Regions from separate parts of the Jeotgalibacillus marinus genome, predicted to be linked through region 1. Evidence: riboswitches for the same ligand, from Rfam matches in the RefSeq annotation. Region 1 holds a riboswitch; each other region holds the start of a gene.

Region 1 (8,102 bases):
CAAAACATGTCTGGATCATGACACGATATGAAAACAAATGGGTGATGACGAAGCATAAAAAAAGAGGGTTAGAGTTTCCTGGGGGGAAAGTTGAACAAGGTGAAACGGTCGAACAAGCTGCACGTCGAGAAGTAAGAGAGGAAGTCGGTGCAGAGATAAGCGATCTTTATTATATTGGGCAGTACAAGGTGGAAGGAAATCCTTCGATTATAAAATCTATTTTTTTCACTGAAGTAACTCATTTTATCGAACAAGATCATTATTTTGAAACGAATGGACCACATCTTCTAGAGGAAGATCTATTAGTTCACCGAAATGAAGATCAATTTAGTTTTATTATGAAAGATGATGTTGTTGTTCATGCGCATCTTTTTTGGGAAAAGCATTTGAAAGAAAGAGAGGTTTAACGATGAAAGATGGTGAAATTATTCAGCGTATTCCTTTTCCATCACCACACCCTGCTGTAGAATTATTTATACTAACATTATGGTCTGGCGGCTTAAAAGTGAAGGGATTGTTAGCCGAACCTATTGGCACAGAAGCAATGGACGGTTTCCTCTATTTAAGAGGGGGGATTAAGAGTGTGGGGATGGTTCGCTCTTCCCGTATTGCCCAATTTGCTGCACAAGGGTTTATCGTTTTCGCTCCGTACTACCGTGGAAATCGTGGGGGAGAGGGGAATGAAGATTTTGCTGGAGAAGATCGAAAGGATGCTTTTTCGGGTGTTGAAGTGCTAAAAAATCATCCTCTCGTCATTGCGGAACGCATTCATGTGTTTGGCTTTTCGCGAGGTGGTGTGATGGCCCTTCAAGTGGCTGTTGAGTATCCAACGATTGCATCGATCACGACATGGGGCGGTGTCTCTGATATAGTGTTAACGTATGAAGAGCGCAAAGATCTGCGACGCATGATGAAACGAGTGATTGGTGGTTCACCAATGAAACACCCAGAAGCTTATCGCTATCGAACGCCTCTTTATGAATTACAAAAAGTAAATGCACCCGTTTTAATTATCCATGGGGTAAAAGACGTGAATGTTTCAATTGAACACGCATACCGATTAAAAGAACGATTAAAACAATTAGACAAAAAATATGAAACGTGGTTTTTTGACGATTTTAATCATGTATTTCCACCTGACACTAATCGCCAAGTGGTTAGAGATCTTTGTCAGTGGATGAAACGTCAGCGAGAAGAATGAGCCGTAAGGAGTGAAATGTATGGGAATGCCTTTAGAATTGAACACCATGATCGTGACAAAAGGGAAAGAACATCGACAACAAGAAAACTTTTTTCAACTAATAAAAGAAGGCTATCGCTTGTATCCAATGCACGTCCCATTAGAAGTAAAACGAACGATACAAGGAGAACTGAGCGGGACAGCTGAGATCTATCGTGTAGAGTGGAGAGATAACAGCACAATCATTTCCTATGAACTTATATCTTTACAGTCTAGTAATTAAAAAATGAGTGCCCAAGTTGAACTGGGCACTCATTTTATTACTAATAAAACCTAGACTAAAGGTCCACCTAATTTTACAATTTTCTCATCAACATTCGAGAATTTTTTAAAGTTTTCTTTAAATTGATTAGCAAGCTCTAATGCTTTTTTCTCATATGCTTGCTCGTTTGACCAAGCAAAACGAGGCACAAGCACGTCGTCAGGTACACCTGGTACATGTAGAGGTGTTTCAAGCCCAAATAGACCATTTTTCGTCGTTTCTGTGTTCGTTAGCTCGCCTTGAAGTGCCGCACGAATCATTGCTCGTGTGTATGATAATTTCATACGTGAGCCTGTGCCATACGCTCCACCTGTCCAGCCTGTATTGACAAGGAAAACTTGAACATCGTGCTCTTCCATTTTACGCCCAAGCATTTCAGCGTACACTGTTGGACGAAGTGGTAAGAAAGGTGAGCCAAAGCAAGTGGAGAATGTTGCCTCTGGCTCTGTAATCCCACGTTCCGTACCTGCAAGTTTTGATGTGTAGCCACTTAAAAAGTGGTACATTGCTTGCTCTTTTGTCAACTTTGAGATCGGAGGCAATACGCCGAACGCATCAGCTGTTAAAAATAAAATCGTGTTCGGATGCCCAGCCAAACTTGGTTCAACAATATTTGTCATTGCCTGTAGTGGATACGCCGCACGTGTATTTTCAGTTAGAGATGAATCATTATAATCTGCAACTTTAGTTTCAGGATCAAGAACAACATTTTCTAGCACAGATCCAAAGCGGATGGCATCAAAAATTTGTGGCTCTTTTTCTTGAGTAAGTTGGATACATTTTGCATAGCAGCCGCCTTCAATGTTGAAGATACCATTATCAGACCATCCATGCTCATCATCTCCAATAAGACGTCGGTCAGCATCTGCTGAAAGCGTTGTCTTTCCAGTGCCGGAAAGACCGAAGAAAAGGGCAACATCGCCTTCTTGTCCAATGTTTGCTGAACAGTGCATTGGTAAAATTTCTTTTTGCGGTAATAAGTAGTTCATTATAGAGAAAATGGATTTCTTCATTTCTCCTGCATATTCTGTACCACCAATTAAAATCGTACGTTTTTCAAATGACACAATAATAAATGTTTCAGATCTTGTACCGTCAACTTTAGGATCTGCTTTAAAAGATGGTGCGGATAAAATGGTAAACGGTTTTTCATTTGTAGTATCCCATTGCTCGCCATCTGCTAGACGAATAAAGAGCTGATGAGCGAACAAATTGTGCCAAGCACGCTCATTTACAACGCGAATCGGTAATCTTGAGGATTGATCAGCACCAGCATAGCCTTCAAATACAAATAGTTCCTCTAGGTCTTGCAAGTGGTTCATCACTTTTGAATAGAGCTCTTCAAATATTTCTACAGAGATAGGCTGATTGACATTCCCCCAGTCAACTAGCTCTCTTGAAGTCGGCTCATCTACTGTAAACTTATCTTTAGGCGAACGCCCTGTATATGTACCTGTTTCTGCTTTAATAGCACCAGTTGAAGTTAATGTTCCTTCTTTGCGTTCTAAAACCTTTTCAACCAATTTTGGTACAGAAAGGTTGCGGTGGACCTGGTCCTTTGCTAGTAAATCGTGTAGATTATTTGTTTTTCGAATGATATTCATTGTCTTTTCCCCACCCTTTATACAAAAATGGTCATGCATCCTTTGTTCGTAATTAGTATAACACATTTAGATTAATAGTCTATGCTAATACATATAATTCGTTTTTCTTTCAACTTTAATGAAAAAATCGTTGAAGTGGATTGACATTGCAGTCCTGTTTATGTATGATGGTTTTTTGAACGGATACTCTTATCCCGAGCTGGTGGAGGGACAGGCCCTATGAAACCCAGCAACCTGCTCTACAAAAAAGCTTATGGCTTTTGCGTTCCAACTCTTTAGAGCGAAGGTGCTAACCTGTAGCAAGGCTTTGTCCTTGAACGATAAGAGTGAAAGGCGCTACATTTAAAACCTTTCCTCTAGCTAATGCTAAATGGGGAAAGGTTATTTTTATAAGCGCTACTGCTTGGATGATCTACACAAAGGTTAACAATCGATATCTGAGGGTAATGAGTACCGTCCAACATATATACTTCACAAGGAGGAGACACTATGTCAACAAAACGTCATTTGTTTACGTCTGAGTCTGTTACGGAAGGACACCCAGACAAAATTTGTGATCAGATTTCAGATTCTATTTTGGATGCTATTTTAAAGGATGATCCGAATGCTCGTGTAGCATGTGAGACATCCGTGACAACGGGTCTTGTACTCGTAGCAGGAGAAATTTCAACTTCTACGTATGTAGACATTCCAAAAATCGTACGTGAAACGATCAAAGGAATCGGTTATACGCGTGCGAAATATGGTTTTGATGCGGAAACATGTTCGGTACTTGTCTCAATCGATGAGCAGTCTGCAGACATCGCAGCAGGTGTTGACCGTGCTCTAGAAGATCGTGAAAGCTCAATGTCTGACGCTGAGATTGAATCAATCGGAGCGGGGGACCAAGGTCTAATGTTCGGCTATGCATGTAACGAAACAGCGGAGCTTATGCCATTACCGATTTCTTTATCGCATAAAATTTCTCGTCGTCTAACAGAAGTACGTAAAGAAGAAATTCTTCCTTACCTTCGTCCAGATGGAAAAACACAAGTGACGGTTGAATATGATAACAACAATCAACCAGTTCGCATTGACACAATCGTTGTTTCAACACAGCACCATCCTGAAGTAAGCCTAGAGCAAATCCAACGCAACATTAAAGAACATGTCATTAAGCCGGTTGTTCCAGCCAACTTGATTGACGAAAACACGAAATACTTCATTAACCCAACAGGACGTTTTGTAATTGGTGGACCACAAGGCGATGCTGGCTTAACAGGGCGTAAAATCATCGTTGATACATACGGCGGTTACGCTCGTCACGGCGGTGGTGCATTCTCTGGTAAAGACGCAACGAAAGTTGACCGTTCTGGTGCATATGCTGCGCGTTATGTTGCGAAAAACATTGTTGCAGCAGGTCTTGCTGATAAATGTGAAGTTCAACTTGCTTATGCAATTGGTGTAGCACAGCCAGTATCGATTTCAATCGATACATTTGGAACAGGTACTGTAGAAGAAGACGTACTAATTGATCTTGTTCGCAACAATTTCGATCTACGTCCGGCAGGCATTATCAAAATGCTTGACCTACGTCGTCCAATCTACAAACAAACAGCTGCTTATGGTCATTTTGGCCGCAATGATCTGGACCTTCCTTGGGAGCAAACAGATATAGCAGAAGTGCTGAAACAGCAAGCGGGAAAATAAAAAAATAGTTGATTTAAAAGGCAGCCAAGTGTTTCTTGGTTGCCTTTTTTGTTTATAGGGGAGAAAACCGCCTGGTCGGTGGCTTTATGTGGATTATTTAGCGAGTTGTTTGATGGTGTAGCTTTACAGGAAGTGAGCGGTTATTTAAGTCGTTTAGGGTGCAGCTGCTTTCAATTTTAATGGATAAATAGAAAGAATCCCCTTGTATCAAGATTAGAGTGATACAAGGGGATTCTTTCGATCATTGGCATGTAGTGAAAGTGTCATGGACAGTATAAGCTTTCCTTCCTTACGAGTTATTATAAATATGAATGAGAAAGCTTGCGAGCAAGCTGTTCAATTTTTTCTATCATTGGTTCATCATTTATTGCAAGTAGCGCATCAGGCTTTATTATCTGTACTTTTTTTGCCTGGTAATAGTCAAATAACGCTTGCTTGATAGTGATGCCTTCTTCTATTAAGTAGGTTGGATCGAGTAATTTTCTCAATATAACTTCATCCTGCATGAGTAAAATGTAAGGGTTTAACGAATGGAAAATTCCTTCCTCCATCCCCATCTTATAAAATTTTCGAATATCGGACTTTATTTTTCTTTGTGCTGAAATAATCCCTTCATATAAATCAGGAAAACCTATTTTTAATTCTTCTAAAAATAAATTAGATATATATATGGAAGTCAGTACTTCTTGTTCAAACGCCTTTTGAAAACGATTTATATAAGTTAGTTCACTATTTAAAATGGTTTGGTCAACCTGTTCAAAAAATGAAATGTAGGTCTGGGCAACTTCATGAATGATCTCTTCTTTAGAAGAAAAATAGTTATATAGCGTTGCCTTGCTTATCTGCATATGCTCAGCCATATCTTGTATTTTTAAGGAATTAAACCCTTGTATACGAATCACATTGATTATTTTTTTTGCATACGTTCTTCTCATCTCTTCTTTATCGATCTTACGCATATAACTTCCTCCTTAGATAACTAAATATATCATACACTAGTGTGAACCTATTATACATAAATTAGACTAAAAACACCTTTTTTGTTTACAATGAATAAAATGAGTGTTATATTTGTCCTTGAGACAAATTAGACTAAATGATCATAAAAAGTCCAATTTGTAAAAACATTATAATTGGAGTGATCAAGATGACAAAAAAAGTAGCAATGATAACAGGGGCAAGTAGTGGTATTGGTCAGGCAACGGCCCTTGAATTAGCGAAGCGGGGATTTCGGGTAATGCTAGCAGCAAGACGAGAAGACAGACTAAAGCAGTTACGATCTGAAATTATTGACAATGGTGGCGAGGCTTCCTATCGAGTAACAGATGTAACTTCTTTTGATGAAATGGAAGCTCTAGCGAAAGAAACCATTGAACAATTTGGTCAAATTGATATTCTAGTCAACAATGCAGGGGTTATGCCATTATCATTTTTAAGCAAAAGAAAAGTTGATGAGTGGGATCGAATGGTAGACGTAAATATTAAAGGAGTGCTTTATGGCATTGGAGCTGTTCTCCCGTATATGGAAGAACAAAAATCAGGGCATATAGTAAATATTTCTTCTATAGCAGGACATGGTGTAGTACCGGGAAGCTCTGTTTATAGTGGCACTAAATTCGCTGTAAGAGCCATCACAGAAGGATTGCGTCAAGAAATGAAAGCCGGTCAAAACATCCGTACGACAATTATTTGCCCTGGAGCCGTAGGAACTGAATTGACGCATACGATCACTGATAAGGATATTCTTCGTAATTTCCAAGAAAGATATAAAGATGTACAAACATTACAAGGTGAAGATATTGCAAAGGCAATCGCCTATGCGATCGAACAGCCAGACCATGTTGATGTGAACGAAATTATCGTTCGTCCGACTACACAATTTTTGTGATTTGTTTTAGAACGTGCCCTAAGTATTAAACTTAAAGATCACACTCAAAATCATATAGGTTTTACAAATGATTCAATCAATGGTTACATTCAAAAACTCGGGAGGAATTTACATGAAATACACTGTTATTACCGGCGCAAGTTCAGGTATTGGTTATGAAACTGCGCTTGCTTTCGCGACTCGTGGAAAAAACTTAATAATTGTTGCCAGAAGAAATGACAAGCTAGAGGAATTAAAGTCAGAAATCGAACAGATTAACAAAGACTTAGATGTTGTCATTCGAACATCAGATTTATCAGTTTCTGAGAATGTTTATAAACTTTACGAAAGCCTTGAAAAATTCAATATTGAAAGTTGGATTAACAATGCAGGTTTTGGTAACTTTGATTTAGTTGCTGAACAGAACTTAAACAAGATAGAGTCAATGTTACATTTAAATATTGAAGCATTAACCATCTTGTCATCTCTATTTGTTCGTGACTACTCAAATGTCGAGGGTACGCAACTTATCAATGTTTCATCTGGTGGAGGATATACGATTATTGCAAATGCCATTACCTACTGTGCTACTAAATTTTACGTGAGTGCATTTACAGAGGGTCTTGCACATGAACTGAAAGAAAAAGGGGCAAAAATGCAGGTGAAAGTTTTGGCACCGGCTGCAACTGAAACGGAATTTGCCAAGCGTTCTTTCGATGTTGACGAATTTCAATACGATGGTGTGGTACCGAAGTTTCATACGGCTATAGAAATGGCAGAATTTATGCTCGAGCTCTATGATAATGACAGAGTTGTAGGAATTGTAGATGGAAATACTTATCAGTTTGAATTGAAAGATCCTATTTATCCATTTGCAGCAAGATCAACTCGTTCGGATTCAGAGTAGTATTTGATCATGTAGGCTGTTTGTGGAAGAGATAAGTTAGATTAAGAACGAGTTCAATAAGAAAATAAAAGCCGAACACACATTAGTCATTTATAATGTGTGTTCGGCTTTATTTTTGAAGGTTTATTACATCATCTGTTCTTTAAATCTGGATGAATGTTCGAGGTTCTCTTGTGGCTGTAGATCCTCTTTTTATCATCGTATCTGTCGTCTACTTAACTTTAAAATAGTTGTCCGATTAAGCGCATCCTATCCACAGCGAATCATTTTTGTGCGTGAATCCATCTGTAGACTTGGGTATATAGGCAAATGACCAGTCCCCAGGGCATTTGTGGAACATAGTATATTACTGAATGGAATCAATCCCAAGAAAGGGGACGTAAAAATGAATCCTTACGATCCTTACCACATGTCTTATTATCGAAAGCACCATGTCAACCAGTTTCCGCAATACCCACAGTCTGAGATGTGGGCAGAGCAACAAATCAAACAACCTTTATACCCTCATTTGAAACCGCAAGTATTTAATATCA
Region 2 (8,102 bases), on a different contig from region 1:
CAGGGTTATCGTGAACGTACACCGCTTGAATTGGTTCAGTCACTTCTACATTTTTAGGTACATATAAAAATGCTCCGCCGTTAACTAAAGCAGCGTGTAAAGCCGTAAGCTTGTGCTCATCAACTTTAACAGCATCTTTCATAAAGTATTGTTCAACAAGCTCAGAATGATCCTTCGCTGCTGTTAGAATATCCGTGAAAATAACACCTTTTTCTTTTAACTCATCTGAAATAGTTAAATAAGCAGGCGTATTATTGCGTTGAATATACAAGCTTTGCTGCTTTTCAACATCAATTAGTGATTTGATGCTCTCAGGAAGATCTTCTAGAGAGCTGTATACTTCGCTGTCTACTGTATGTTTAGCAAACTGTGTAAAATTCCATTTAGCAATTTTGGTTTTGTCCGGCTTCGGTAGTGGAAGTTCATCCGCTTTCGCAAGTGCGTCCAATCGAAGGGACGACAGCCAGCTCGGCTCTCCATTCTTCTTAGAAAAAGCCTGTACCGCTTGCTGATCAACCGGCAATTTCGTTTGTGTCGTCATATTCATCCTCCTATCAGTTACGCTTCTTGGCCTACAGTTTCGTCTTCAATACCTAGTTCTTGTTTAATCCAGTCATAACCCTCTGACTCTAATCGCGCAGCAAGCTCAGGGCCACCTGATTTGACAACACGCCCTTGCATCATTACATGAACAAAGTCTGGCTCAATGTAGTTCAACAGACGTTGGTAGTGAGTGATAATTAAGCAACCAAAGTCTTCACTACGCATTTGATTAATTCCTTTTGAAACAACTTTTAAAGCATCGATATCTAGACCAGAATCAATCTCGTCTAAAATTCCGAATTCAGGACGAATCATCATTAGTTGAAGAATTTCATTACGTTTCTTTTCTCCACCAGAGAAACCTTCGTTCAGGTAACGCTGTGCCATGTTTTGATCCATTTCAAGGAAGTCCATATTTTTATCAAGCTCTTTGATAAATTTCATCAATGAGATTTCTTTTCCTTTTTCACGACGCGCATTGATTGCTGAACGCAAGAAATCTGCGTTTGTTACGCCAGTAATTTCACTTGGGTATTGCATAGCAAGAAATAGTCCAGCAAGTGCACGTTCGTCTACTTCCATCTCAAGTACGTTCTCTCCGTTAAGAAGAACCTCACCTTTTGTCACATCAAATTTCGGGTGACCCATAATTGCAGAAGCAAGTGTTGATTTACCTGTGCCGTTTGGTCCCATGATGACATGAATTTTACCGCTATCAAGTTCAAGGTTTACACCTTTTAATATCTCCTTGCCTTCGATTTCAACATGAAGATCTTTTATCACTAACGTTGAAGCCATAACCTAACTACCTCCGTTTATAGACAATTTTGATATGGAATAACCATTCTCAATTTATTCTCATTACAATCTTATAACAAATCAAACCTAGAATCAAATCCTACAGCGATTCTTTCGACAGCGGATTTTCACATCTATAGGAATAGCCAATTTCTAAATTATATGCACTAAAAAAAGCCAGTGTAATAAACACTGACTTTTCAACCTTTCTTATTATATATTACTGTGAAGTTTGCTTTCAAGGTCCGCAAATAATTGCTGGCCTTTTTTATAATTTTCTTCTCGTTTCATTTCAACATTCATACGAATATCATGCTCTCTCTTATAGGTTTCATAGCCAATTCCATGTGCGCTTAGCATGGCTTTTTCCATCTCACCTGTGTACTCCATTTTAATTAAATGGATAATGAATCATTCCTTTACGGTTTTTTCCGTGGCATGGTTTCATGTACATTAAGATGTATACCCGTTTAAACACAAGATAAACCTATTTTCTGAATTTTTTATGTTGTTGCATTTTCTTCTTTAAATTTTTGTAATGTCCACACAACCTTTATCGCTGCATGAGCATAACAACACCAGCTTGAATAGCTACTACATGAATTTGAGTTAGTATCTTTTAATGTAAAAACATCCTTCATCATGAATGCTGCTCCAAAAGTGTCCCTTTTTAATGTTATGACTAAAGTATACGAAGGATTCAGTATATCCTTTCTTTTTTGAATTTGCTTGTGTAGTTGTGAGCATCACTTCGCGTATGTTAGAATTCCCGTCTCCTTATCTACATCCATGCGCTCGTACATCGGGCTGCATCAATAATAAAACTCCTGTCAAATGACAGGAGTTTTCATGACAATTATTCAGCATCACCAGGGATGACGTTTCCATTCCATTCTTCTAAAATATAGTCTTGAATTTCTTCGGACATTAATACTTCAACAAGCTTTTGAACCGCTTCGTTATCTTCGTCACCACTGTTTACTGCAATGATGTTAACGTAAGGAGATTCAGAACCTTCAATTGCAATTGAATCTTCAAGTGGATTCAGTCCTGCATCAATTGCATAGTTAGAATTGATTAGAATTGCGTCACCTTCATCATTTTCGTAGAATTGAACGAGTAGTGATGCCTCAACATCGAATGAAAAATCAAGGTTTTTAGGATTATCTTGAATATCTCCAACTTCAGCAACCATTTTATCTACTTCAGGATCAAGTGTAATGAGACCTTCTTCTTCAAGCAGCGATAAAATACGAGGATGATCAGTTACAGAATTACTCATAATAATTTCCGCTCCGTCTGGAAGCTCATCAAGTGAATCATATTTTTGAGAATAAACAGCGATTGGCTCAACATGAATGCCACCTGCATTAACAAAGTCATAGCCAAGTTCTGCAATTTGCTGCTCGAAATAAGGGAGACTTTGAAAATAGTTTGCGTCAATTTCCCCTGCTTCAAGATCCTGATTAGGAAGAATGTAATCTTGGTACGTTTCAATCACAAGGTCTACCCCTTGTTCTTTAAGTAAAGGCTGTGCTTCCTCTAAAATTTTCGCGTGAGGAACATTTGATGCACCAACAATAAGTTCAACTTGTCCGCCTTCTTCTGTTCCTTCATTATCACCTGTTGAATCGTCTGCTCCACATGCTGCTAGAGCGAAAATACTTGTTGCTGCTAAAGCTCCTGTTAACCATTTCTTCATTCGTAATCTCTCCCTTTTCTAAAAATTTATCTTTTATCCAATCGATTGGTGAAGAAATCACCGATAAATTGGATAACAAACACAATAATCACTATGATGATCGTAGCTGCGAGCGTTACATCGTCACGACTACGTTGAAACCCTTCTAAAAATGCCAGATTTCCAAGTCCACCTGCTCCAATCACACCTGCCATTGCTGTGTAACCTACTAATGCAATCGTAGTAACCGTAATACCGGAAATAAGTGCTGGCAATGATTCTGGAATAAATACTTTTATGATAATCGTGCTCACTTTTGCTCCCATTGATCGAGCGGCTTCAATAACCCCTTTATCAATCTCACGAAGGGCAATTTCAACCATTCGTGCATAAAATGGTGCTGCACCTATGATCAGTGCAGGAAGCGCAGCGTCTGCTCCCCGAACCGTCCCAATTAATGTCCGTGTAAATGGGATCAATAGAATAATTAAGACAATAAACGGAATCGAGCGAAACACGTTCACAATAACACTAGTTATGCCATAGACAACCTTATTTTCCCGAATATTATCTTTCGATGTTAAGAAAAGTAATAAACCTAATAAAAGTCCAATTACAAACGTAAATGCAGTGGCTATGAGTGTCATATAAATCGTTTCATATGATGCTTCCCACATTTTCACCCAATCAACGTTTGGAAAAACTCGTTCAATCATGTGTGATCACCTCCACCCCAACTTTGGCTGATTCGAGGAAATCAACGGCTTTTGTAATCTCTTCCTGAACACCATGAACATGGATGAAGAGTGATCCATACGCTCCATTTTGCGTCTGTGAAATCTTCCCTTGCAAAATATTCACGTTAATATCAAACGATCGAATTAAATTTGTGATTATCGGTTGCTCAGTTGCTTCACCGACAAACGTTAGTTTAATCACTTTACCATCCTCGTACTCATCTAACAGATGTTCGATCGTTTCACGCGTTTCTTCTGGCTCAGTAACTTGTTGAACGAATCGTTTTGTGATCTGCTCTTTAGGTTGTTTAAATACCTCGAGTACATCGCCAAGCTCGACTACTCGTCCATCTTCCATTACTGCAATCCGGTGACAAATCTTTCTGATGACATGCATTTCGTGTGTGATCAGAACGATCGTTAGCCCAAGACGTTTGTTGATATCCACAAGCAACTCTAAGATTGAATCAGTTGTTTGTGGGTCAAGTGCTGATGTCGCTTCATCGCACAGCAATACTTGTGGATCGTTAGCGAGTGCACGTGCAATACCAACACGCTGCTTTTGACCTCCGCTAAGTTGTGATGGATAAGATCCCCCTCGGCCATTAAGTCCAACGAGCTCAATCAATTCATCAACTTTTTTTTCCCGCTTTTTTTTATCCACTCCCGCAATTTCAAGTGGGAACGAGATATTTTCTCGAACAGTTCGCGACCATAAAAGATTAAAATGTTGAAAAATCATGCTTATTTTTTGGCGTGCTTTTCGAAGTTCTGCGCCTCTTATATTAGAAATGATTTTGCCATTAACATCAACTGTTCCTGAAGTTGGAGATTCCAATCCATTTAACATTCGAATGAGTGTACTTTTCCCAGCACCACTATATCCGATGACACCAAAAATTTCACCTTCTGTAATTTGCAAGTTTACATCATCAACGGCAGTAAACTTTCCATCCTTTGTTTTAAATATCTTTTTGACATTGGAGATTGTAATCATTCCATCGCCTCTTTCTTGATTAAAATTGAGTAAGCTGCTGCATGATACTCGGAAATAACTCCAATACGTTTTTCACTTCTACTGATTAACCGATCCCCATGCAGATGCTAGCAAAAAATAGTTTTACCATACTATAAATCATTATGCCGTTTAACTACATTAAAAAAACGCCTTCTGCTATATGAGCAGAAAGGCGCGTAAAGTTAAGGTCCCTTCTCTCATCTTCCAGGTTTTATCCTGTGTGAATTGGCACCTTTCCAGTCAAAAGACTGCTGGTTGCCGGGTTTCATCGGGCACATCCCTCCACCGCTCTAAATAAGAGTTACGAATAATATTAAGTTAAATAACGCTTGATACGATTTACATAATCAATACGCTTTTATTATTACGAAAGTCATCGTATCACGGATATAAAATAAGTGTCAACAAAAAATGTTCGTATTTTTTTGTTTAATGAAAGAATGGACGAACGGTTTGCTACTAAAAAAAATGTAAAAAGCCACTCATATCCATCATGAGTGACTTTGCAATGTTTCGTATAAATTGGGGACAGATTCGAATTTATATGCTTTTTTCACTAGTTCACCGTTTTTCCAAATCAACAAGCAGGGAACGCTCTCAATTTGGTAGGTTTCTGCGAGTGATCCGACATAATTCAGATCCGCTTTTCCAATCTCATAACCTGTTACAGTTGTTGCTGTGATTTCGAGCATTCTGCTTGCTAGCTTGCATGTTCCACACATCGGAGTGTACAAATAAAGTGCTGTGTTTTCAGCATTGTCTAACTTGGCATTTAAAAGCTCGAGGGACCATTCATTGATCATTTATCGATTCATCCTTTTTCCAAATACTCAGTGTAAACATCGATATCTGCGGCTACTAATATCGATGCTAAGTGTTTTGAGGGTGCTGTTGCCACCTCGCGATAGGAACGGTCAATATAAAGATGTTCAGCATCTGGGAATTCTCGTTTAAATTGCTTGCGTAGTTTTTCTCCAGCCTCGTCTGCATCCACTAAAATATAGACGTCTCGGTTTGTTAGCTGTTCGATTAATTCATCCATTTTGTTAAAGCTGATTGTGCCATTTGTGCAAATAATATCAACTGGCTCTCGAATAATCGGTTGTACTTTTCGTTTATCGGACGTTCCTTCGACAATGATGACTATCTCGTCAACGTCATCCACTACAGATCACACCCTATCATCCATATTAATCCAAAACCTAACCTCGTTCGTTAGATTACAGTAGTATATGATGCTACCTTTATTTTCGCTTGTTTCTTTTAGAAAAGCAAATAACAAAAGCGAAATCGGTTCAATTCTGTCCAACCTCAACAAAAAACTGCCACCCGTATCTTAAACAGGTGACAGCCTCATTTCATATGTAATGCTTAGTCTTCGTTGATCATTTCGTCATATTTCTCAGCAGTCATCAGACTATCTAACTCATCAGTGTTGTTTAACTCAACGGTAACCATCCATGCTTTTTCGTAGGGAGATTCATTAACGAATTCAGGGCTATCACTTAGGTCTTCGTTGACTTCTACAACTTTTCCGCTTACTGGTGCATAAAGCTCAGATACCGTTTTAACGGATTCTACACTGCCAAATGGCTCGTCCGCTTTTAGCTCATCGCCTACTTCTGGAAGTTCAACGAATACGATGTCGCCCAGTTCAGATTGAGCAAATGCTGTGATACCGATGCGTACTTTATTGTCCTCTTCTTTTACCCATTCGTGTTCTTCAGAATAACGTAACTCTTTTGGTGAACCCATGTTTTCCCCTCCGTATTCAATCTATGTTCTACATTCTAATCTTGGCATATTCAAAGCGCGAACACAAGTAATGATTCAGAACAATCTATACCTTCCAATGCTGTTCAAATTCTGGTTCTTTAAAGCCAACCGTTACAGTCTTTCCGTCAGTCGTCAGTGGACGTTTAATTAACATGCCATCGGTAGCAAGAAGTTCAAGCTTTTCTTCATCCGACATAGCTGGTAAACGATCCTTTAAGCCTAAATCACGATATTTCATGCCACTTGTATTAAAGAATTTCTTGATATCCAATCCACTATTTTTATACATTTTTTCAAGCTCGTTTTTTGACGGAGGGGCCTCTACTAAATGAATTTCTTCATAGGAAGTGCCTTCTTCATCAAGCCATTTTTTCGCTTTACGACACGTGCCACATTTGGGATACGAGTAAAATGTGATTGCCATACTAATCACCTCTGTATTAAATTTACCTCAGTTAATGGACTTTGGCATACGTCTATTATAGAACATGTGAAAGATTAGTAACAACTTCGATACAGTAAAGAGTTCCCTCTAAAAAACACCCAGCGAAATGTTCGCTGGGCGCCTTTTCTCATTATACGACGAACTTCTCAACATCAATCAACTTAGCTGCTGCTTCACGTTTTTTCACAACTAAGTTCACCGGCGTGTAGCGCGTAAATTTACGAAGTGCTGACAACATCATACGAAGTGTGTCGCCGTCTTCCACAGCAATGATTGTTTCTTTGGCGTGTTGTTCGATTTCGTTGAATGCTTCTTGACAGAAAATTTGTGTATAAAGAACTTTTTGTTGATTCTTTTCAAGACCTGTTTTGGCCACAGCTTTTTGTGTGCGAAGAAGTGCTGATTCCATTGCGTACGCAAGAGAGACGATATCGGCAATGTTCACAAGTACTTCTTGTTCTTGTTCAAGCGCTTTGCCATATTTTTGTGCTGCAAGACCAGCAGCAAGCAACCCAATTTTTTTCGCATTTTTCACAAGATAAGCCTCTTGCGCTAGTGGCTCATCACTAACTTCTTCTGGCATCATCGTCATTATTTCTTCTTGAAGTGCTTGAGCTTTTTGCAGAAGCGGAAGTTCACCTTTCATTGCTTTACGTAGGTACGTGCCAGGTACAAGAAGACGATTGATTTCGTTTGTGCCTTCAAAAATGCGGTTTATACGCGAATCACGGTAAATCTGTTCTACTTCATATTCCTGCATAAAGCCGTATCCACCGTGCAATTGAAGTGCCTCATCAGCAATGTAGTCAAGCGTTTCGGTACCAAATACTTTATTCAATGAACACTCAATTGCGTATTCTGCTATTGATTTCGCAACTTCTTTACCATCTTGAACCTCTTCCTCACTAAGCTGGCTCATGCGATCTTCAAAAAGACCAACTGTACGGTACACTGAGCTCTCCGTTGCATAAAGCTTCGCGCCCATTGTAGCAAGCTTTTCTTTTGTTAAATTAAACGAAGAAATTGGCTTTTTAAATTGTTGGCGCTGATTTGTATATTTAACCGCAAGTTCAAGTGCACGCTTTGAACCGCCGACTGTACCTA
Region 3 (8,102 bases), on a different contig from region 1:
TGTGTCAGGTTATGTGCCGAGTCAAGTGAAGGCAACGACTAATCTCTTAAAGGATCGAGTGAAGCATTATACGTTTATTTCAACTATATCTGTCTATGAAGATTTTACAAAAGGTCCTGTGATTGAAGGCGAGACAAAACTCGGTGAACTAACAGAGGATACAGAAGAAGTGACAGGGGGAACATACGGGCCACTAAAACAACTTAGTGAAGAAATCGTAAAAGAGACATTTGGTGAGCGTTCGTTATGTATTCGCCCAGGTCTGATCGTAGGGCCAGATGACACAACTGATAGATTTACGTACTGGGTCAATCGAGTAGGAGAAGGCGGTTCCGTACTTGTACCAGGTGAACCGTCAAGAGAAATTCAATGGATCGACGTACGGGATTTAACAGAATGGATCATTCGGATGGTAGAAAAAGAAGCGACTGGAACGTACAACGCAGCTGGATTAACGTACTACCCATCAATGGAAGAATACGTAACGACTGTTAAAAAAGTAACGAATTCGGATGCGGTGTTTCAATGGGTATCTGACGATGTGTTGACTAGACAGGGAGCTTTCGCATTTGTGGAAGTGCCGTTTTGGATTCCACGTAGCGAGACGTATCCAGATGGATTTATTTTAGCGGATGCCACGAAAGCTATTGAACAAGGGTTAACGTTTAGATCTGCAGAAGAAACGATTAGAGATACGTTTATATGGCAAGCTGCAAGAAAAGGTCACCAATGGAAAGCAGGTCTAACGAGTGAAAAAGAAAAATCCATATTAAGTTCAATATAACGGAATAAATTGTTTTTTGTGAAAATATAATAAATAGGCCTACTAATATGTGGGAGGTGGAAGATGTGGATCGTATTACAAGGAATGGTTATATTGTCGCTGCCATCCATACGGCATTTTTCCTGAATCTAGCGTTTGATTTTATCATATTTTCTTGAATAACAGTATAACAAAAGGAGCTTCCCTAGCTGTTGTAGGGTAGCTCCTTTGTTTTTGTTTGACTTACTTCATCGTCTAGCTCCATGATAGGAGCTGGTTGAGCTTTGGATCTTATAAAATCGGTGATAGTAATCTTGATATCGATTCTTTAAAACGAATGTAATGAGAACGTTGCTGATAAAGCTCTGGAGTTAATTCGGTAGATAACTCCATATCTTCAATGAAAATTTGGCAAAGGGTTGTCACCGTTTCTTGATGATACACAAAGGCATTTACTTCAAAATTCAATCGGAAACTACGTAAATCAATATTTGCTGTCCCAACAGAAGCGGCTGAATCATCGGTTACTAAAGTTTTTGCATGGATAAATCCATTTTCGTAAATGTAAATTTTTGCACCGGCTTTAATGAGTTCGCCAACATAAGAATAGGTGGCCCAGTACACAAACATGTGATCCGGTTTATTTGGAATCATAATGCGTACATCAACACCTGACAATGCTGCGATTCTTAAAGCGTCAAGCAAGCTTGCATCAGGTATAAAGTAGGGTGTTTGTATGTAAATATATTTTTTGGCATTCGTCACCAGTTTGATGTAGCCATTTTTAATTTGCTCCCACTCAGAATCTGGTCCACTCGAAACAATTTGCATCGCAACGTCTCCTTTAAGAGGAATCGAAGGAAAGTAATCATCTGCATATTCAATATCATATCGATACGAGGCTTGATTCCAATCAAGAATGAAACGAGTTTGGATTGGGTGAACGGCACTTCCTTCAACACGTAAATGCGTATCACGCCAGTACCCGAAACGTTTATTTAGACCTAAGTATTCATCACCAACATTAAATCCACCGATATATCCGACTCTGCCATCTATAATGATGACTTTACGGTGATTTCTAAAATTTAGACGTGGGTTAATGAGAGGTACGTGTGAAGGAAAAAAAGCTTCCACTTCGCCACCAGCTGCACGGAGTTCTCTAAAGTAACGTTTTGTCATCCCACGCGAACCCATGTCGTCATAAAGCACACGCACTTGAACACCTTGCTGCGCTTTTTTTATCAACAAAGCAAGTAGTCGTTTTCCTAAGTCATCACGTCGCAAAATATACGTCTGAAGATGAATATGGTCTCTTGCAGCTTCAATGTCTTTGAACATAGCCATAAATTTCTTTTGACCATCAATAAAAATATCCACAGCATTGTCTTGAGTTAAAACGGAGTCATCATTTTTAAGTTGCATATAAATAAGATCTTGCATGGCTTCTGTTTCTTTTGATTTGAATTCGAACGTTTTGTCCTGGATGGCATTACTTTGATAACGGATCAGCTGCTCAATCCCTACTTTGCTTCGTTCATCCCAATCAAATAAACGCTTTTTATTCAAGCGTCTTCCAAGAAGTAGATACAAAGCAAATCCTAACACAGGAATAAAAAAGAGGACCATCAACCATGCCCATGTAGCGCTTGCATCTTTTCGCTCGAGGAAAATAAGAATGCCAGCAAAGATGAAGTTTAAAAAAAAGATCAATCCAACAAGAATTGAGATCCAATCCATAATAATCCCTGCCAATCTGTAAGTGGTTTAGAGTAGGTTTAATAAGTTCTTTCTATTATATATGAAAACTAGGGAAAATACGCTTAATTAGTAAATGCTTCAAATTTTTGGTCGTGAATGATAATGAAAAAACCTTCATTCCATAATAATGATGTGGAATGAAGATTTAAATAAAATATTCTTTTTGAATAGGGGAGTGGTTAACGATGTGCGTGAATTCTTGGTTCTCCCTTTTAGTATTGTGTCAATTCCTCAACTGAAACAAATGTAGGAATCATTCCACCTTTATATTCGTCTTCAATAAACTGTGCAACATCGTCCTCTTGATATAGTTCTGCAATCCTTTGAAGGTCTTCACGTTCTACATCTTCTGTACGACTTGCAATAATATTGAGGTAAGGAGTTGCCGTTTCGCTTTCACGGAATATAGAATCATTTGTAGGACTGAACCCAGCGTCCACCGCGACGCCATTATTGATAATGGATGCATCTACGTCTGGTAGAGAGCGGGGGGTTTGACCTGCAACGACAGGTAGAATCTCGATGTTTTTAGGATTTTCAATAATGTGTTGATCCGTACCTGTTAATCCTGCGTCATCACTTAATGTGATAAGCCCTGCTTCTTCAAGCAAAAGTAGGGCGCGTCCTAAGTTCGTTGCTTCGTTTGGAGCGGCAATTGTTGCGCCATCTGGTAGTTCGTCAATAGATTCGACCTTTTCTGAGTACAGGGCCATAGGTGCGATAACTGTTGCCGCGATTGGAGATAATTCTAATCCTCTTTCTTCAATAAATGAATCAAAATAAGAGATGGTTTGAAAAGCATTTAAATCTAATTCACCCTCATCAAGAGCAATATTTGGTTGTACATAGTCTGAAAATGTTACGATTTCAATTTCAATATCTTCTTCTGCTGCTTTTTCCGCAACAAACTCCCAAATGCGTGTATCCGAACCACTGACGCCTATTTTAATTGGTCCGCTTTCATCGTCTCCGCACGCTGATAACTCGATTGATAAGAGTGAAATAAGAGTCAGTATTGTTTTTTTCATGTCAAATTCCTCCTGTAATTAGCTTCTTCGAATTTTTTTAGATAGTAAATTACCTGTTGATTGTAATCCTTGAACCATGATGATTAAGATCCCAACTGTGATATACATGGTTGTTGTATCAAAACGTTGATATCCATATGTGATAGCTAAATCACCGAGCCCTCCGCCCCCAACAGCACCAGCCATTGCAGAGGCACCAATCAATCCAACCGTTGCGATGGTCAACGCTAAAACAAGAGAGCTTAATGCTTCAGGAACTAAAAATCGAAAAATAATTTGACCTGGTGTAGCGCCCATCGCTTCAGCTGCCTCGACCACTCCTTTATCAACTTCTAACAGAGAGTTCTCGATAAGTCTTGCAATGTAAGGACCAGCATAGAAGACGAGAGGGACAATCGCTGCTGCAGTTCCAATAGATGTTCCAACAATAAAGCGAGTCACTGGAATGATGGCGACCATTAAGATAATGAATGGAACGGAACGAAAAACATTTATAATGCCATTTAGAACATTGAAAAAAGGTGCGTTTTCGAGTAAATGTCCTTTTCGTGTAACAACAAGCAAGATACCTAGCGGAAAACCGATGAGGGTAGAAAATAATAGTGAGAATCCGACCATCGAAATCGTTTCCCACAATGCTTCAGTGATCTGGTCAGTACTAACTAGCATGGTTGATCACATCCTTTACCGCTATGTTTTGCTGTTGAATCGACAACAACGCTTGTTGAATTTGCGCACGATCACCAATAAATTCAACGATCAAGTTACCATACGGAATTCCTTGTAGTTCTGTAATATTGCCGTACAACACATTTAAATCAAGATCAAATTCACGAGAAATTCTTGATAAAAGCGGTTGACCAGTAGAGGATCCTGTATATTGAATACGATAAATTTGGTGATGCTCTTTCTCTTTAATTTCGTTAAGTATACTTTCAGGAAGTTGGTCGTTCATGATTGATTTGACAAATTTCTTTGATGTCGCATGCTGTGGGTTCGTAAATACATCAAACACGCTTCCTTGTTCTTGCACCACACCATTTTCAAGCACGGCAACCTTATCGCAAATCTCTCTTATCACGGTCATTTCATGCGTGATAATTAAAATCGTAATGTTGTATTCCTGGTTAATCCGCCGCAGCAGTTCCAATATCGATTGCGTCGTTTCAGGATCAAGCGCTGACGTTGCTTCATCACAGAGCAGAACGGAGGGGTTGGTTGCCAATGCACGAGCAATGCCAACGCGCTGCTTCTGCCCCCCAGAAAGCTGGTCGGGGTATTGTTCAGCCTTATCCTCCAACCCTACAAATGCAAGAAGGTCTGTAACTCTTTTAGTCACAACACTTCTTTTTAAATTTGAAAGAAGAAGAGGCATAGCGACATTATGGAACACCGTTTTTGAATTTAAGAGATTGAAATGTTGAAAAATCATTCCGATATCTTTTCTCGTTTCTCTAATTTGTTTTTTGGATAGCGTCGTAAGATCTTTTTGATGAATAAGAATTCTTCCTTCGGTGGGACGCTCTAATAGGTTAACGCAACGAATGAGTGAACTTTTCCCCGCTCCGCTGAATCCAATGACACCGAAAATTTCACCTGTCTCAACTGTTAAATCAATGCCGCTCAACGCATGAACAGCGTCTTCACCACTGCCATACGTTTTTGTAACTGATTCAAATTGAATCACTTTTATACCCCCTCAGAAAATATAACTAAACAAATAGTATTAGTTGGTTTAATTATGAGAAGAGGACTCTTTAGTGAAAATATGATACAAAAAAGCCTCTTCTCGCAAAAACAAGAAGAGGCTACTCGCGTAAACACCTCTTCTCATCTCTCAGACGAATGTCTGCTGGAGTTGGCACGGTGCTTGCAATCGCAAGTCCGCTGCCGAGGTATCGTAGGGCCAGTCCCTCCACCTCTCTGGATAAGAAGATATTGTTCTATTCAAATGTTGTTCCTAACTTTACTACGCGTTTTTTAACTTGTCAAACAATTTTTAAAATATTATTCATCTTGGGGAAGAGTGCTTTATCATGACAAAGCGAAACAAAGGGCTTTACATACCTAGAGGGGGTATGTTATTCTTATTGCAGGAAAGAAGTTACTAGGAGTGATAGGCATGGCGGATCTTGAGGGAAAGGAAAACATGCTGAAGGTGGATGGTGGTCATTGTGCAACAAATCATGAGCGCAAGAGTCATCATTCAGATGCAATGAAGAAAAACTTAACAACGCGATTAAATCGTATAGAAGGGCAAATTCGTGGGATCAAAAAGTTGATTGACAAAGATACCTACTGCGATGATGTCATTACTCAAATTGCTGCATCTCAATCAGCGCTCAACAGCGTTTCAAATCTTTTGCTAGAGGGTCATATGAAGAGTTGTATCGTAGACCGCATCCAAGAGGGTGACCTTGAGGTGGTTGACGAATTACTTTCAACGATGAAACGATTGACGAAAAAATAGGGGGAATGAATCATGGTAGAATCGGTAACGCTAAATGTAGAAGGTATGTCATGCCAACATTGTGTAAACGCAGTTGATACCAATGTACGCGATCTTGCTGGAGTAAACGAAGTACGCGTTCATCTTGAACAAGGTACAGTTGACGTTGATTTCCAACCAGCGTCCGTTACAGTAAGTGAAATTCGCGAAATAATTGAAGAGCAAGGTTACACAATCAAGTAATAAATAGTAAAAGTGTGCAGCGAAGGCAGCGCACTTTTTTTACCAAAGAAATATACCCTTATGGGGTATGGGGGTGGCTAATATGACACAATTGAAAAGAGAAATACAAATCTCTGGCATGACATGTACGGCTTGTTCCACACGTATAGAAAAAAGTCTTCAAAAGCTTGAAGGCGTTGATCATGCTTCGATTAACCCTGCACTTGAACAAGCAAGTATATCTTATGATTCTACAGCATTGACGCTAAAAGAAATTGAACAAAAAGTTGAAGACCTAGGGTACGGTGTTGTGACATCTAAGGCTGAATTCGATATTATAGGTATGACCTGTGCCACGTGTGCCACGCGTGTTGAAAAAGGACTTAACCGTTTGGAAGGCGTGAAAACGGCGAATGTAAATTTAGCTTTAGAGCAAGCAACCGTAGAATTTAACGAAAGTAGTTTGGCGGTTGAAGATATAATCGCACAAGTTCAAAAACTTGGTTATGATGCAAAGCGAAAAGATGATCAACAAGAGCAAGTAGACCATCGTCAAGTTGAAATCCAAAAGCAGCAACGCAAGTTTATCTTTTCATTGATTTTCGCACTGCCGTTGCTTTGGACGATGTTTGGTCATTTCAGTTTTACTTCGTGGCTATATGTTCCGGATATCTTGATGAATCCATGGTTTCAAATGGCACTCGCCACACCCGTTCAATTTGTCGTTGGGAAGTCGTTTTATGTCGGTGGTTATAAAGCCCTTCGACATGGTAGTGCGAACATGGACGTACTTGTTGCACTAGGTACATCTGCTGCATATTTTTACAGTGTGTATTTAGCTTTCCAATCAATCGGAATGCAAGGTCACCAAATGGGTTACTATTTTGAAACGAGTGCGGTACTTATAACGCTTATCGTTTTAGGAAAACTGTTTGAAGTAAAAGCAAAAGGCAGATCATCTGAAGCAATCAAAAAACTAATGGGTCTTCAAGCCAAAACGGCCTTCATCATCCGTGATGATAAAGAGCAAGAGGTTCCTTTAGAGGACGTGCGTGTTGGAGACATCATGATCGTGAAACCAGGTGAAAAAATCCCTGCAGATGGAACGATTTTAGAAGGAAGTTCAGCCATTGATGAATCGATGATTACTGGTGAAAGTGTCCCTGTGGATAAAAAACAAGGAGACGCTGTCATTGGATCGACAATGAACAAGCAAGGATTTTTGAAAATAACCGCTACAAAAGTTGGTAAGGAGACGGCGCTCTCACAAATTATCAAAGTTGTAGAACAAGCTCAAGGTTCTAAAGCGCCAATTCAGCGTCAAGCAGATAAAATCTCTGGTGTTTTCGTCCCGATTGTTGTGGGCATTGCGTTGCTTACGTTTATTGTTTGGCTTACGGTTGTCTCACCAGGTGAAATCGCACCTGCACTAGAAGCAACGATTGCCGTTCTTGTTATTGCTTGTCCTTGTGCGCTCGGTCTTGCAACACCAACATCAATCATGGCCGGATCTGGTCGTGCAGCTGAATTCGGCATTTTATTTAAAGGTGGAGAACACCTAGAAATGACACACACAATTGATACGATCGTCCTTGATAAAACAGGGACCGTAACGAAAGGTGAACCAGTATTAACAGATGTGTTAGCGGTGGGAGAATGGTCTGAAGAAGACCTACTCTATCTTGTTGGTTCAGCCGAGAAAGGCTCAGAACATCCTTTAGCTGAAGCGATTGTTAAAGGAATTCAGGCTAAAGATCTTAAAGTTGGATCTCCATCTTTCTTTGAATCAGTCACAGGGTTTGGCATACGCGCTACTGTGAATGAAAAAGATGTGTTAATTGGCACGCGTAACTTGTTGAAGCAATCAGGTATTGACAGC

Evidence for each region. Region 1 has a riboswitch for S-adenosylmethionine ahead of metK (methionine adenosyltransferase). Riboswitches for the same ligand answer to the same signal wherever they lie in the genome.
Region 2: linked by a shared signal. The riboswitch ahead of AB1471_RS09080 (methionine ABC transporter ATP-binding protein) and the one ahead of metK (methionine adenosyltransferase) in region 1 are both predicted to bind S-adenosylmethionine.
Region 3: linked by a shared signal. The riboswitch ahead of AB1471_RS03055 (methionine ABC transporter ATP-binding protein) and the one ahead of metK (methionine adenosyltransferase) in region 1 are both predicted to bind S-adenosylmethionine.

What each region holds. Positions count from the first base shown of each region.
Region 1 is NZ_JBFMIA010000016.1:28,129-36,230, reverse strand. It holds gene ytkD (RNA deprotection pyrophosphohydrolase) at 1-407, shown strand, start outside; gene AB1471_RS13640 (alpha/beta hydrolase family protein) at 410-1,201, shown strand; gene AB1471_RS13635 (DUF2584 domain-containing protein) at 1,221-1,463, shown strand; gene pckA (phosphoenolpyruvate carboxykinase (ATP)) at 1,514-3,106, opposite strand; SAM riboswitch class I at 3,293-3,433, shown strand; gene metK (methionine adenosyltransferase) at 3,596-4,795, shown strand; gene AB1471_RS13620 (TetR/AcrR family transcriptional regulator) at 5,095-5,754, opposite strand; gene AB1471_RS13615 (SDR family oxidoreductase) at 5,943-6,683, shown strand; gene AB1471_RS13610 (SDR family NAD(P)-dependent oxidoreductase) at 6,796-7,569, shown strand; gene AB1471_RS13605 (hypothetical protein) at 7,955-8,102, shown strand, end outside.
Region 2 is NZ_JBFMIA010000006.1:89,861-97,962, reverse strand. It holds gene sufD (Fe-S cluster assembly protein SufD) at 1-541, opposite strand, end outside; gene sufC (Fe-S cluster assembly ATPase SufC) at 559-1,341, opposite strand; gene AB1471_RS09100 (YuzK family famiily protein) at 1,555-1,713, opposite strand; gene AB1471_RS09095 (hypothetical protein) at 1,845-1,985, opposite strand; gene AB1471_RS09090 (MetQ/NlpA family ABC transporter substrate-binding protein) at 2,198-3,043, opposite strand; gene AB1471_RS09085 (methionine ABC transporter permease) at 3,070-3,738, opposite strand; gene AB1471_RS09080 (methionine ABC transporter ATP-binding protein) at 3,731-4,756, opposite strand; SAM riboswitch class I at 4,972-5,078, opposite strand; gene AB1471_RS09075 (thioredoxin family protein) at 5,269-5,580, opposite strand; gene AB1471_RS09070 (toprim domain-containing protein) at 5,589-5,942, opposite strand; gene gcvH (glycine cleavage system protein GcvH) at 6,149-6,532, opposite strand; gene AB1471_RS09060 (arsenate reductase family protein) at 6,618-6,977, opposite strand; gene AB1471_RS09055 (acyl-CoA dehydrogenase FadE) at 7,129-8,102, opposite strand, start outside.
Region 3 is NZ_JBFMIA010000002.1:3,447-11,548, reverse strand. It holds gene AB1471_RS03075 (NAD-dependent epimerase/dehydratase family protein) at 1-784, shown strand, start outside; gene cls (cardiolipin synthase) at 1,055-2,503, opposite strand; gene AB1471_RS03065 (MetQ/NlpA family ABC transporter substrate-binding protein) at 2,737-3,552, opposite strand; gene AB1471_RS03060 (methionine ABC transporter permease) at 3,571-4,221, opposite strand; gene AB1471_RS03055 (methionine ABC transporter ATP-binding protein) at 4,211-5,239, opposite strand; SAM riboswitch class I at 5,380-5,486, opposite strand; gene AB1471_RS03050 (metal-sensitive transcriptional regulator) at 5,675-6,022, shown strand; gene copZ (copper chaperone CopZ) at 6,035-6,244, shown strand; gene AB1471_RS03040 (heavy metal translocating P-type ATPase) at 6,327-8,102, shown strand, end outside.